Regions from separate parts of the Carnimonas bestiolae genome, predicted to be linked through region 2. Evidence: predicted binding sites of a transcription regulator. Region 2 holds the regulator's gene; the other holds the start of a gene.
The links. Region 2 encodes sigma-54, which starts transcription at its own class of promoters, with help from an activator protein. Its sites were predicted from a motif close to TGGCACNNNNNTTGCTNT; they were not measured.
Positions count from the first base shown of each region.

Region 1: R84865_RS04100 (putative urea ABC transporter substrate-binding protein) is a predicted target of sigma-54. The motif match lies at 2,602-2,619, and genes of this name have one in related genera.

Region 1 covers NZ_JBPCZK010000002.1:155,035-162,825, forward strand. The annotation lists gene R84865_RS04090 (ABC transporter ATP-binding protein) at 1-399, opposite strand, end outside; gene R84865_RS04095 (ABC transporter permease) at 399-1,223, opposite strand; gene R84865_RS04100 (putative urea ABC transporter substrate-binding protein) at 1,272-2,333, opposite strand; guanidine-I (ykkC/yxkD leader) riboswitch at 2,393-2,556, opposite strand; gene R84865_RS04105 (2-hydroxyacid dehydrogenase) at 3,070-4,065, shown strand; gene R84865_RS04110 (nitrate- and nitrite sensing domain-containing protein) at 4,398-5,615, shown strand; gene nirB (nitrite reductase large subunit NirB) at 6,119-7,791, shown strand, end outside.
Region 2 covers NZ_JBPCZK010000001.1:648,387-656,177, forward strand. The annotation lists gene R84865_RS03045 (KdsC family phosphatase) at 1-509, shown strand, start outside; gene lptC (LPS export ABC transporter periplasmic protein LptC) at 624-1,199, shown strand; gene lptA (lipopolysaccharide transport periplasmic protein LptA) at 1,329-1,892, shown strand; gene lptB (LPS export ABC transporter ATP-binding protein) at 1,923-2,648, shown strand; gene R84865_RS03065 (RNA polymerase factor sigma-54) at 2,894-4,315, shown strand; gene hpf (ribosome hibernation-promoting factor, HPF/YfiA family) at 4,498-4,812, shown strand; gene rapZ (RNase adapter RapZ) at 5,121-6,029, shown strand; gene R84865_RS03080 (BCCT family transporter) at 6,190-7,791, shown strand, end outside.

The DNA.
Region 1 (7,791 bases), on a different contig from region 2:
CGCCGCCCCCAGCCCCACTTCCTCAAGCGCAGCGGTAGCCGCCTCACGCAGCGCCCGACGCCGTTTGCCAAAGGCTTTGCCGAGCAGTTTGCTGGCCGCCAGATCACCGTGAAACATCACGTTGCCGAGCACCGTCAGGTGGGAGAAGACCGAGTATTTCTGGAACACAATGCCGCGGTCCGGCCCCGGCTCATTGGGGATCGACCGGCCATCCAGCTTTAGCGTGCCGCCCGAAATCGATTCGATGCCCAGCAGCAGTTTGAGGAAGGTGCTTTTACCGCAGCCCGATGGGCCGACCAGGGTGACAAACTCGCCTTCTTCCACTTCGAAGGCGACGTTATCCAGCACCAGATTGTCGCCGTAGCGTTTGTTCAGGCGTTGCGCCGCAAGAATAGCCATCACGACTTCCCTCCCGAGGCGCTGTACCAGGGGAACAGCAGCCGCGACGCCAACACCAGCAGCCTGTCCATCAGGAAGGCCAGCAGCGTAATCCAGCCGACATACGGCAGAATGATTTCCATCGCTAGATAGCGCTGGTACAGGAAGATGCGATAGCCCAGCCCGCTCTGCGCGGCGATCGCTTCAGCGGCAATCAGAAACAGCCAGGCACTGCCCAGCGCCAGCCTGACGCTCTGAATCAGGCGTGGCAGCAGCTGCGGCAACAGCACCCGCACGATAATCTGCCAAGAGTTGCCGCCCAGCGTTTGCGCCTTGATAAGCTGCTCGTGCGGCATACGCTCGGCGTGCGCTTGAAGGTCACGGATAATGAACGGGCACACCCCAATCACGATCAGCATCACCTTCGAGAGCTCGTCGGTGCCCAGCGCGATAAACAAAATCGGTAGTATCGCCAGCGGCGGTATCAGCGATACCACCGTGATTAATGGTGACAACAGTCCGCCCGCCAGCGGAATGGCACCGCACAGCATACCCACCGCCAGACCAATCAGGGCGCTGAGGCCCACCCCGTATATCAACCGAGACAGGCTGGCGGCGGTATCCGTCCACAGCGTAATGTCACCGGTGCGCACGTTTTCATGGGTCGCCAGCCGCTCGAAGCTGGTGCTCATGGTGGCCACCGACGGAAACAGCCGATCATGCGGATTTTCTGCCAGCCGCGCGTTCGATACGCCCAGATAGATAAAGATCACGATCAGAATCGGCACCGCGCCCAGTAGCCACGCGGTGGCGCGATGCGGTTTTATATTGATGAGTTTCTTCACACATTGCTCCAGTGTTTGGAACGGTCGGCGCACGCGCCAACCGTCGCGTTATTGGCTGGATTCGAGATATTGCTCGGTAAAGGAAGGATCAAACCGCAACTGGACGTTATCGGGATCACCAAAGGTGCCCTGCGGGGTTTGAATGCCGATGGTGTCGGCAGAGAGAGCGGCTTCGCCTAGCAAGCCGTGATCGAAGCTGAACTGCGCAATGCTCTGCATGGTCTTGAGCAGTTGCTTGCTGTGGTACAGGGTTAGCGCGTCCTTGGGCGTGGTGTACAGATGAGTATTATCAAGCTGGTGCTGGAAGCCCGACAGATCAGTACCGGCATCGGCGGCCATCGCTGATAGCGCGTCCTTGTCGTGTTTGGCGATCTTGCCCATCACTTCGTACCAGGCACCGACCAGTGCGCGCCCGAAGTCGGGGTTCTGCTTGAGGGTGTCGGTGTTCACCACCATCAGATCGAGAATTTCCCCGGGAATCTGCTTCGAGGTGAACACCACATTGGCGTCCTTCATCTCGGCGACGGTGCTCAGCTGCGGATTCCAGGTCACCAGCGCATCCGAGCTATTGCCCGAGAACAGCCCGGTAATGTTGGCGTCAGAGGTATTTTCGGTCGAGATGTCGCGCTCGGTCATGCCGTTGAGCGAAAGCGCACGCGCCAGCAGATACTCCGAGACACTGAACTGCACCAGATTGACCTTGCGCCCTTTGATGTCCGACAGCCGCTTGGCGTTACGCAGCACGATGCCGTCGTTGCCGTTGGAGTAGTCACCCACAATCAGCGCCGTCGAATCCACACCGCTGGAGGCAGGCAGCGTTAGCGCATCCATGTTGGTCATCGCACAGCCGTCTACCCCACCCGAGGTGTACTGATTGACCGATTGGATGTAGTCGTTGACCTGCTTGGCGTGGATCGTAATGCCGTATTTATGCGCCCACCTCTCAAGAATGCCGTGCGATTCAGCGTAACCCCACGGCATCCAGCCCGCATAAATGGACCAGCACACGTTGAAATTCTTTTTAGCGGAAGGTGTGGCCGCCTGGGCCGAACAGCAGAAGGCCAGCGCGACAGTGGATAGTACGATAGCGGCTAAACGGGCAGGGCTCATGATGAAGTCCTCAGGGGTAATGGGTGCCGAACAGGAGAGCACCGATGCAAGCGCACCAAGTCTCCCGGGCTTTTCCCCCGCCGTGTAACCTTCGTTTATCGCGCCATCCTTGCCTGGCAGGATAGGTAGATAAAGGATCAGGTCGACAGCTCTCGGACCAGTCATCCCCGCACCACCACCGCTTGGTGAGTACGCAAGGACCGGAACCCTAGCCGTCCATTTGCAAATTGTCAGGCGTCATGCATTCGATGCTTCAACCTGCCAGAACCAAGCAACCCCCGCGCCAGTTTTGGTTTTACGCGCTATATCAGCAGCTTATTTTATTCTTACAACGAAAGGTAAGACGTAAAACCAGCCCGCACCGGTACGGGATGCACTCATAGGTCGCAAGAGGACACGCGTCGGCACATTGAAGGTGCATGGGAAGCGCAACGAGGTGCGAGGTGCGAGGTGCGAGGTGCGAGGTGCGAGGTGCGAGGTGCGAGGTGCGAGGTGCGAGGTGCAAGGTGCGAGGTGCAAGGTGCAAGGTGCAAGGTGCAAAGTGCGAGGTGCGAGGTGCGAGGTGCGAGGTGCGAGGTGCGAGGTGCGAGGTGCGAGGTGCGAGGTGCGAGGTGCGAGGTGCAATGATCGAACCAGCTTCGCCTCTGTCAAAATGTCGCTGAATAATCACTCGCTTATCGCAACAGCAAGGGCGTAAAGTGGCGCCAGGCATTTCCCTACGCGAGAGACCACGCTTATGAAAATTACCTTTTTCAGCGCCCACCGTTACGATCAGCACTCTTTTGATCACGCCGCCGCTAGTCTTCCCTCCGATAGCTCTCGCGAATTCGTCTACCAGGAAGCCGCGCTCGATATAGACACCGTTGCCCTTGCCCACGACAGCGACGCGGTATGCGTGTTTGTCAACGATACCCTCGATCGACACGTGCTCGAACAGCTGCACGGCTACGGTGTAAAGGCGGTGCTGCTACGCTGCGCCGGCTTCAACAACGTCGATCTGGACACTGCCCACCAGCTCGGCATGTTCGTGGCCCGAGTGCCGGCCTACTCGCCGCCCGCCGTCGCCGAACATGCGCTAGCGCTGACCATGACCCTCAACCGCCATATTCATCGCGCCTACACCCGCGCACGCGACGGCAACTTCGCGCTGGATGGCCTGCTCGGACGCAATCTACACGGCAAAACGGTCGGCATTGTTGGCACCGGCCGCATCGGAGTGGCCACTGCGCGTATCTTCAAAGGGCTCGGCTGCAACGTGATTGGCAGCGATCCCTTCCCCAGCGATGAGTTTCGCGACATCGGCAAGCTGGTCGAATTACCCCAGCTGCTCGAAGCCTCCGACGTGATCAGCCTGCACTGCCCGCTGCTCGAATCGACCCATCATCTGATCAACAGCGACACGCTTCCACAGATGAAGAAAGGCGTGCTGCTGATTAACACCTCACGCGGCGGCCTGATCGACACTCAGGCGGTTATCGGCGCACTTAAAAGCGGGCAGCTCGGCGGCCTCGCCATCGATGTCTACGAAAACGAAGAACCGCTGTTCTTCAAAAACCGCGAAGAAACCTTTATCGACGACGATCAGTTCGTGCGCCTGATGAGCTTCCCGAACGTGCTCATCACCGGCCATCAAGGCTTCTTTACCGAAGAAGCCCTGCATGAAATCGCCCACACCACGCTTGGCAACCTCGAAGACTTCGTGGCTGGGCGAGAGTGCGAGAATCGGGTGTAGAGCGCCAATAACCGCAGATGATGGCCATGTTGATGAACGATCAAACCGATATGGCCATCATTTAAATACCAAGCGATACGAGCCAGCGTCGCGCTACAAATGACGTTCACGAACACGCAATGGCAATGCGTAGCGGCGCTGCCAAGCGGCGCTGCTAGCCGCCTTCCGGCGATACGAACACCACCCCTGCCGCCGGCCCCTGCTCACCCTAAGCGCCACAGCCTTCGCGTGCCTTCTCAGCCATTCATTTCCACGCTTAACGTCGTGATAACACTGACGGTGGCACACTGCTTGCTTGCTCATATCATTACTATTCGCCATCAGGTTCGACCATGAATCTAACCGCCCTCGACTTCGTGCTGGCCTCCAAAAAGAGTGAAATCGCTGACCTTCAGCAGCTTCTGCAGATGGGTAAATTGGTGGGTGCAATTAGCCAACTGATACACCTGCTACAGCAAGAACGCGGTACCGCTAATATCTACCTGTGCTGTCAGGAAGACGGCTGGTGCGACCTACTGCGCGAGAAGATCCAGTACGCTCAGCACGCCGAGCAAACCATCAACCAGCAGCTCGAAACGCTGGATCTCACCAGCGCCGGCCTGCCCAATTCATCGCGGTTATTCAGCCGCATCGCCGCCGTTCTGCATCGCCTGACGACAATGCCGTCGCTACGTCAGCACATCCAGACGCTGGAAGTGAGCCGTTCACATGCGATGAACCACTATTGTGAGGTTATTCGCACCCAGCTGGCGCTGATCTTCGAAATCGTCGATACCTCGGGCGATCCCTCGATTTCCCAAGCGTTGCTCGCATTATTTAGCTTCATGCAAGGCAAGGAACTAGCAGGGCAGGAACGGGCTCTGGTAGCGGCGGGCTTCGCTGCTCAACGCTTCGACGCCAGCGATCGCCAGCACATCATCGAGTTGATAGAGGCACAAGAGCGCTGCTTCCAAACCTTCAGCGAATTTGCCGACGAGCGCAGCCTTGCGCTGTGGCAGCGCTATCTCACCCAAACAGGCGGCGAGTTTGAGCGCCTGCGGCGTATCGCTTGTACGGGTACGAGCGCTTCCAACGAGCCGTCGATCACCGCGGTCCGCTGGTTCGAGCTGACGACGTCACGCATCGATAATATGAAGACGCTCGAAGATGCATTGGAAACGGTGTTGATGGAATGCTGCCGCCAGCGCATTGACAGTGCGGAAGCCTCCCTCGAACAGCAGGAGCAGGAAATTGATCAAATGCTTCCGCACGACAGCGACTACGCGGCGCTTGTATCGCCCAAACTGAGCCGCTCAGTGCTCGAACTGGTCGAGCATCAGGCGCAGCGTCTGCAAATGCAGGAAGAGGAGTTGGCGACGCTGCGAGAAACGCTCGCTGAGCGCAAGCTCATCGAACGAGCGAAGGGGCTGTTAATGCAGCACCATGGCATGACCGAACCGCAGGCACACAAGGCGCTGCAAAATTTAGCCATGGCACAAAACAAGAAGTTGGCGGAGATCGCTCAAGCAATGCTAGAAGTCGGCACCTTGCTTGAGAAACCGACACACTGAGAGATCACGGATCAGCGGCGTAGAGGCGCCGTTTTACCCACTGGCGCGCCCCTCGCATTGCTTTCAGATGCCGCGAAAGAGTGCGCTCTCCTCGGTAGCCACAGCGTAGATCAGCGAAAAACCTGCCCGACGCGGCAGAGAACTTGCGCTCCCAACGCTAACTTTATGTGCACGATGCGCCATCGAGGTGCACGTTTTCCGCGTTCATCTCAACGAAAACAAACCAAATTACTCATTACAGGGCGATGTTTTCGACTTGGCACGCAACGTGCTTTACAGAAAGTAAATGATGGCTAAGCCAATGGCGGTTTAGCGAGAAGTTACGGATAAAGGCGTCCGTCAGTGTCTGGGAAACCAGATGCTGGCTGACGCCTTTTTTATTTGCAGAGGACGGGAAGCTGCCATGGTTCATTACTGCTCACAGCCTGCTAACGCATGCCTGCAGCGCTTCTCGCACGACACACATCGGGCGTGGGCCTGACGGGCCCGTGGAGTTCTGCGCAATGGACAAGCCCACTCTCATCGTGATCGGCAACGGCATGGCAGGCGCGCGCCTGATCGAGCAGCTTTGCGAGAACGCGCCAGGCCGCTTCCGTATTGTGGTCATTGGCGAAGAGCCGCAGCCCGCCTACAACCGCATCATGCTGACCCCGGTGCTGGCGGGAGAAGAGCATTTTGCCGGCATCGTCACCCACGACACCGACTGGTATCGGCGTCACGGGGTAACGCTGCTGAAAGGTACCGCGGTCACCGCGATATGCCGCCAAGCGCAAAGCGTTACGGTCGGCGACCGCACACTGCACTACGACCATCTCGTGATCGCCACCGGTTCACGGTCGGTAATGCCTTCCCTGCCAGGCGCAGCATCGAGCGGCATTCACGGCTTCCGCACTCAGCAAGACGTCGATGCCATTCTGGCGACGTCCTATCCAGAGCAGCCAGTGGTGGTGATCGGTGGTGGCGTATTGGGTATCGAAGCCGCTGCCGCGCTAACGCTGCGCAACATGCGCGTGACGCTGGTCAACCGCAGTCGCCATCTGATGAGCCAGCAGCTCGATAGCTACGCTGCGCAACTACTGCACGACAGCCTGGTGGCACGCGGCGTTCAGGTATTAACCGAAGCGACGCCCGCTGCTTATCTCGCGGATAGCGAAGGCCAGGTACGGGCGGTAATGCTCGATGATGGCCGCACTATCGCTGCCGAGCGGGTAGTCGTAGCGGCAGGAATACAGCCGAACATCGCGCTGGCACAGGCTGCCGGCCTAGCGTGCGAGCACGGCATCGTCGTCAATGACGCGTTGCAAACCTCCGATCCGCGCATCTTCGCCATCGGCGAGTGCTGTCAATTGGGCACTCTCACCCCCGGACTGGTCGCTCCCTGTTGGCAGCAGGCCGAACGGCTGGCCACACAACTGGCGGGAATGCCCCCGTCGTCCATTGAGCAACACCACGTAGCGCTGCGATTGAAAGTAACCGGCCTGAATCTGTTTTGTGCCGGTGAATTGAACGCCTGTGAGGGCGATCAGGTTCACACCTCTTTCGATCCCTTCGACCACCACTATCGCCGTCTGTTGATTCGTGACAACCAACTCAGGGGCGTGCTGCTGTGGGGAGATATCAGTGACGGTGCGCACTATTTATCTTGCCTCAATAACACCCAGCCGCCGCCCTCACAGGCAAGCCTGTTCGGCCCTGAAAACGCCGACTCTGCTGAATCCAAGGCCATAAAAAACGCACCAATAATCGCTAACAAGATGAGGGGCACAGCAATGTCCAAACCCGTACTTGCCATGGTCGGACACGGAATGGTCGGCCACCACTTTCTACAGCAGCTGGTCGAACGCGAGCTGCATTTGACCTATCAGATCGTCGTGTTCGCCGAAGAAACGTCGCCCGCCTACGACCGCGTGCACCTTTCCGAGCTGTTCTCGGGGCGCACTGCCGAATCGCTGACGATGGTCGAAGAGGGCTTCTTCGAAGCCGCCGGCATTGAACTGCGTCTTGGTCAGGGCATCGACCACATCGATAAACAGCGTCGCTATGTGGTCGACACTCAGGGTCATCAGATGGCTTACGACCTGCTGGTGCTCGCCACAGGGTCGTACCCCTTTGTTCCGCCAATTCCAGGCAACGACGCCGAAGGTTGTCTGGTGTATCGCACGCTCGACGATCTGGC
Region 2 (7,791 bases):
AACTGCTGGCGCTCGATGTAGATGGCGTACTTACCGACGGTACGCTTATCTATAGCGCTGATGGCGGCGAGAGCAAATGCTTCACTACTCAGGATGGGCTGGGCATCAAACTGCTGCTTGAGCACGGTATCGAGGTGGCAATTATTACCGGACGTCGCTCCGCGATGGTTGAGCGACGCGCCGAAGAGCTTGGCATTCAGCGGTTGATACAAGGGCGCGACGACAAGCTGACCGCGCTGCGTGAAGTCTGCCAGGCCAGCGGTATCGAACTGGCGGCCTGCGCCTATTGCGGCGACGACTTGCCCGATTTGGGAGCCATCAGCGCCGCAGGGCTTGGCGTTAGTGTTCCCAACGCACCTGCCTATGTGCGCGATCGCGCCGATTATGTGACCGAGCGCCCGGGCGGCCAGGGCGCGGTGCGAGAGCTGAGCGAACTATTGCTCACCGCACAAGGCCACTGGGGAGGTATTGTGGAAGGATTTCTCGCCACCGCGACCACCACTCGCTAAGCGATATGCCCTATACTTGGCATCCATGAACGGCACCCACAATGAACCTTGGCGTGCCAGCCATATCAAAACCGGCAACGCACTCTATCGTATGAACCGAGGAATGAGCGACCTATGGCGTGGTTAAAGCAAAACGCATACCGAATCGGGATCGTGCTGCTGCTGTTGATAGCAGGCGCCTTTCTTGCGCTGATCGACCAACGCTCTAACCTTGTCTCTCAGCACTCGCCGATTCCAGAGGGTGATCACGGCACGCCTGATCAGTACCTTGAGCAGGTCGTCTATACTCGCTACGACGATCAGGGGCGGCCCTATCAGACCCTTGAGTCACCCAAAATCAGCAACTTCTCACAGGCCGACGAAAGCATTGCTGAAACGCCCAAACTCGCCATGCTCGATAGTAATAACCGCCACTGGCATGCTACCGGAGACACCGGTATCGTCCGGCAGGGCAACGATCACGTGGTGCTGAAAGGCAATGCTCAGGTGACCGAGCCCGAGCAGCAGTGGAGATTGACGACTGATACGCTCAATTACAACCGCGAGCAGGGGCGTATCTGGAGCGATAGCGAATCGAACTTCTTCCAGGGTGAGCAGAAAACCCGTGGCAATCGCTTCCAGGCCTGGACAGATACCAGCCGCGCTCTGCTGGAAGGCAATATCAGCAGCACCTTCATGCCGCAACATTAATCGGCACTAATTTCAGGCATTAGGGAGCGCGTTTATCGCCACGTCCAACCATTGCGGCGTTTGCTTTACCGCCCCACTGCCAGCAGCACATCGACCTTTTTACGTGACTTATCGCAAGGATTTTCGGCCATGACCCTGACAAGGCGTATCGCTCCCGTCCTCACCGCCGGTGCTCTGCTCGGCAGCGTGATCTGTGCACCGCAGGCGCTCGCTCAGGCCAGTACCTCTAGCCAGCCAATCAATGTGTCGGCCAGTACCCTGAGCGTTGACGACCGCGCAGGCACTGCTACCTATACCGGCGCGGTGCATGTGACCCAGGGCAACCTGACCCTCGATTCCCAGCGACTCGACCTTTATCGCGATAACAAGACCGGTGAAGCCTCGCGCGCCAAGGCGACCGGCAGCAGCGGTAAGCGCGCCTTTATAAAGCAGGATGCGACCCAAACTGATCCAGAGATGCACGGCTGGGCCTCGACCATCACCTATCTGATTCCCCAGCGCAAAATGGTGATGCAGGGCAATGCTGAGCTGCACCGCGGCAACGACACCTTCCACGGTGCTTACGTGGAGTACTACATCGACTCACGTAAGGTAAACGCCAATGGCGGCGGTAACGCCAAGGGCGACGCTCAGCAAAGCACATCCGGAGGGCGCGTCAACATGACCATCACTCCGAAAAAAAACCAGCAGTAATGCGCTAGAGCATTGCGGAGTCTCTGATTGATGAAAACATTGCACGCCACCCACTTGGTGAAAAGCTTCAAAAAACGCCGCGTGGTTCAGGACATCAGTGTCAGTATCGACCAAGGACAGGTAGTCGGACTGCTGGGCCCTAATGGTGCCGGCAAGACCACTTCCTTCTACATGATCGTGGGGCTGATTCAGGCGGACGCAGGCAAGGTTGGCATCGACGATGTCGATTTGAGCAACGCCCCCATGCACGTGCGCTCGCGGGCAGGGATTGGCTATCTGCCGCAGGAAGCCTCGATCTTCCGCAAACTGACGGTGGCCGATAACATTTTGGCGATTCTTGAAACACGCAAGGATCTTGACCGCCAGCAGCAGCGCCAGCGCCTCGATCAGCTGCTCTCCGAGTTCAGCATCGAGCACATCCGCGACAACAAGGGCATGAGCCTATCGGGCGGCGAGCGGCGCCGCGTCGAGATTGCGCGCGCGCTGGCTACCGAACCCTCGTTCGTCCTGCTTGATGAGCCTTTCGCTGGGGTCGACCCCATTTCGGTAAACGAAATCAAAGGCATTGTTCGCCAGCTGCGCGATCGTAACATCGGCGTATTGATCACCGACCACAACGTGCGCGAAACTCTCGATATCTGCGACAACGCCTACATTGTCGGCGAGGGCCGGATTATCGCCGAGGGTGATGCACACAGCATTTTGGCCAACCAGCACGTTCGCGATATCTATCTAGGCCAGGACTTCCGCCTCTAAGGCGTGCTCTGCAAATCAACGGTGCGCCTCGGCTTCGATGTCCGATCGGGCGCACCGCGCTAGCAACATCCTGATACTACCCCCCTCACTGCGTTACCTTTCTTGCGACATGGCACGCGGATTGCTAATCATTTACTACCAGCTATTGCGCAACGCGCCCCACTAAAGGTAGCGTTATCAATACCGGTAGCGCTGTACCTTCTGCAGCGCACGGCATTGCTGAACGAACAACGCTGGTTCTCCCGATGATGAAATCCTCCCTCCAACTGCGCACCGGCGCACATCTAACGATGACGCCGCAGCTGCAGCAGGCTATTCAGCTATTGCAGCTTTCCACGCTGGAACTCCGTCAGGAGATTCAAACGGCGTTGGAGAGCAACCCGATGCTGGACATTGAGGAAGAGTTCGGTGATGAGCCCAGCGAGCCTGAGGCAACCGACGACGATAGCTGGAGCGATGCTATTCCTGAAGAGCTGACGCTCGACAATGAGTGGAGCGACACCTTTCAGGACGCCAGTCTCGGCGATTTTTCGTCGATGTCGCGCGGCGCTGAAACCGCCGACTTCGAGCGTGACAGCAGCAGCGAGAGTCTGGTCGATCACCTTGCGTGGCAGCTATCGCTGCTCGATTTTTCCCCGCTTGAGCAGCAAATCGCCGAAGTGTATCTGGATGGGCTCGATGAAAACGGCTATCTGCGCATCGACCCTAACGACGTCAGTGACGTGGTATCGCTTGACGAGCATCAGCGCGCCCTGCCTGAACAGGTACTGGCACGCCTTCAGCAGCTTGACCCCGCCGGGGTATTTGCGCGCAATCTGCAGGAATGTCTGCTGCTACAGCTCGATCTGTTGCCGCCGCAAACGCCGTTGCTGGCACAAGCACGCCGATTGGTGCGCCAGTTTCTGGACGCGCTGGCGGCCTGTGATACCAAGTTGTTGCAACGTCGGCTGAATCTCAGCGCGCCGGAGCTCGATCAGGTGATTGCGATGGTGCGTGCGCTAACGCCCCATCCGGGCCATCAGTACGCGAGTGCGCAGTCTTCCTATGTGATCCCCGACCTGACCCTGCGTTATCACCATCAGCGCGGCTGGCAGGTCGAACTGAATCCTGAAGCACTGCCGCGCGTACGTATTCAGCCCGACTACGCCAGCCTGATAAAAAGGGCCGACAAAAGCGCCGACAACACCTTCCTGAAGCAGCATCTACAGGAAGCGCGCTGGCTGCTGAAGAGTCTCTCGAGCCGCAACCGAACCTTGCTTACCGTGGGCTGCGAAATCATGCAGCGTCAGCGCGACTTCATCGCACGCGGCGAGGAAGGTATGCGTCCACTGGTGCTAGCTGACATCGCGGAAGCGGTGGAAATGCACGAATCGACCATTTCGCGCGTGACTACCAATAAATATATTCACACTCCGCGCGGCGTGTTCGAACTGAAGTACTTCTTCTCTAGCCAGGTGGGCAAGGAAGGCGATAGTCACGCCAGTACCGCTATCCGTGCACGTATCAAAAAGCTGATCAGCGAAGAACCCGCTCGTCGCCCGCTCTCCGATGCGAAACTGGTCACAGCGCTGGCCGATCAGGGCATGGTCGTCGCCCGCCGCACCATCGCTAAATACCGCGAAGCCATGGGCATCCCTCCTTCCAGTGAGCGCAAGCGCCTGGGCTAACCTAGCCTTGGCCGTGCCAAGGGCTGCTGGCGGCACCCCCGCGGCCAGCGCTACTCAGGCCGCAAGCCCCGCGCTCTCATCGCTCTCTGCATAACGTTGATTTCCCCTCAGTTATCTATTTGGTTCGTCAATCAAAAAGGCTACACTCGAAGTGTCATCATTCTGACTCAAGGAGGCATGCCATGCCGCTGAACATTACCGGACACCACATCGAACTGACCGATTCGTTGCGTGACTATGTGAATCAGAAACTGACACGGCTAACGCGCCACTACGACAACATTACTCAGGTACAGGTAACGCTGTCGGTAGAGAAGGAGCGCAAGCAGGCCGCCAGCACGCTAAAGATCGCCGGCGCAGAGCTGCACGGTAATGCCGAGAGCGACGATATGTATGCCGCCATCGATGCGCTGGCCGACAAGCTCGACCGCCAGTTGCTCAAACATAAAGAGAAGACGCAGGCGCGCGCCAAAGGTACCGGCACCGCTGGCGTTTAAACGCACCCGACAAAGGCCCGCTGCACGCTAGAACAACCATAGCGGCGGCAGCGGGTTTCCACACAGTGATAGCGCCGCCCGCCCCACCTTTACGGCGAGTGGCGCTTTCCAGCATCATTTACCATGCTCATCTGCGTAGCCAATGACGCATGGAATAAAATATTCCTAAGAATTCCCCATAATCGTCATTTTACTGATGTATTCAGATGGCATGATGGGCGCTGCCCGTCGCACCAACGTGTTATCACACCGCCGTGTGCGGTACGGGCGACAGCCTTAAGCCTCGATACAAGGATATCCTTGGAATGATGCAACTAGTGATCATCAGCGGCCGTTCAGGGTCGGGTAAGTCAATTGCCCTGCAGGCGCTGGAGGATCTCGGTTTTTATGCCATCGACAACTTACCGGCCATGCTGCTGGGGGCGTTGATCGAAGAACTCGAAACGCAAACACCGGCACGCCACAAGGTGGCGGTCAGCATCGATGCCCGCAATATCGCTAACGCACTGGTCCGCCTGCCGGAACTGATAGAACTGCTGAAGCCCCGCGATATCGATATTCAGGTGGTGTACATCACCGCCGACTCCGACCAGTTGCTCGAGCGCTATTCCGCCACTCGACGCCGCCATCCGCTTACCCGTGACAGCGAGATGACGCTCGATGAGGCGATCGAAACCGAGCAGCACTATCTTAGTCCGGTGCGTGACATGGCGGATTTGGTCATCGATACATCGACCACTTCCGTACACGAACTACGGGGACGCATTGCCGAACAGGTCGCGCGCCATACCTCAACGCATCTCACGCTCAGCTTCGAATCCTTCGGCTTCAAGCATGGCGTTCCCCGCGATGCCGACATGGTATTCGACGCTCGCTGCTTGCCTAACCCCTACTGGGAGCCAGCGCTGCGCGACTCCACCGGTCGTGATGCCGATGTACAGCAGTTTTTGGCGGCGTCGGAAGAAGTGCAGGAAATGTTCGACGACATTTGCCGCTGGCTGGAACATTGGCTGCCACGCTACCTTTCTACCCATCGCAGCTACTTCACCGTGGCGGTGGGTTGTACCGGCGGGCAGCACCGTTCGGTTTATCTGGTAGAACAGCTCGCGCACCATTTCGCCAACGAATATCCTTCGGTGCGACTGCGTCATCGCCAGCTGGAGCTACAGCAGCAAATTGACGGTCAGCGCAGCAGCGGCCCCCACCTCGCGCCCTAATATCGCTATAATAGAACCCTTAAACGCTTGTGCGACCCGACTGCTGCCCCTACTATCAGCCGGGTCCATGCAGATTCGCCCTTGTCAGGGAAGACTGGCACGCTATTCCCATGCGTAGCTCAGCCCCTCTCATCGACCCATCAGCCAGCAAAGGATTCAGATGCCCTCCCGCGAAAACGAGCCCGGCATACCCTCCTCTCACTCATCGTCGACCGCCACCACCGACGCTTCAGCCACTGCTGAAGAAAACCTTTATCCGCATGATATGCACCCGGGCCTGATGCCAGGGCTGAGCGTTGAAGATCAGCGTAATATCTTCCGCCTCGATAAAGTGGTGTTCGCGCTTACCGCGCTGTTGATGCTGGCCTTTATCAGTTGGGGCGTTATCGCTCCCAACTCGGTCGGTGAAGTGTCTTCCAGCATGTTCAAGTGGGCCATTCGCGATCTGGGCTGGCTGCTCAATCTGGTAATGATCCTTGGCCTATCGGTCATGGCGTATCTGGCCTGCTCGCGCTTTGGCAACATCAAGCTGGGCAAGGACGATGAAGAGCCCGAGTTCAGCCGCTTCGCTTGGATTGCGATGATGTTCGGGGCCGGTATCGGTGTGGGCATTTTCTTCTTCGGGCCATCAGAGCCGCTCAGCTATTACCTGACGCCACCGCCTCATACGGTAGCGGCGCAAACGCCTGCGGCCATCCACCATGCCATGGCGCAGTCGCACTTCCATTGGGGAATGTCGATCTGGGGGCTATACGCCATGATTGGTGGCGCGCTTGCCTACAGCACCTACCGCCGTGGACGTGTATCGCTGGTAAGCTCGCTGTTCCGCCCGCTATTCGGTCAGCATCACACCGAGGGTGCGGCCGGTAAGGTGATCGACATGATGGCGATCATTGCGACGCTGTTTGGCACCGCTGCGACGCTGGGGCTGTCAGCGATCCAGATCAGTCAGGGCATCGAGATCGTCTCGGGCGCAGGCAAGATCAGTAACACCATTCTGATCGTGATCATTACCGTTCTCACGCTGTGCTTTATTACTAGCGCGATATCAGGCGTGGGCCGCGGCATTCGCTACCTGTCGAACCTGAATATCTCGCTGACCTTGGGCCTGATTGTATTCGTGTTTATTACCGGCCCTACGCTGTTTCTGCTCAACCTGATTCCTGCCGGCATTCTTACCTACCTCGACAGCCTGGTCGATATGGCCAGCCGCGGCCTTTCGTGGGGTGAAGACACCGTGCAATTCCAGGCCATCTGGACCTCGTTCTACTGGGCCTGGTGGATTGCCTGGACGCCCTTTGTGGGCATGTTTATCGCACGCATCTCGCGCGGCAGAACCATTCGTGAATTCGCGGTAGCCACTACCCTCGCACCGACGTTCATTCTGATTTTGGCCTTTACCGTGTTCGGCGGTACCTCGATCATCTTCAGTCAGCTCGGCATTAGCGGCTTCGACGGCAACGCCTCAAGCGAACACGTGCTGTTCGCACTGTTCAATCAGTTGCCCTTGAGCAGCATTACACCTTTTATTCTGATTTTCGTGCTGGCGGTATTCTTTATCACCTCAGCCGACTCGGCATCGATGGTAATGGGCACGCTGTCCGAGCGCGGCAACCCTGCTCCCAGCAAGCTGACCGTGGTGTTCTGGGGACTGTGCATGATGGGCATCGCAGTGGTCATGCTGCTGGTTGGCGGCGAAACCGCGCTGACTGGCCTGCAAAACCTGACCATTCTAGTGGCGCTGCCGTTTTCGGTGGTATTG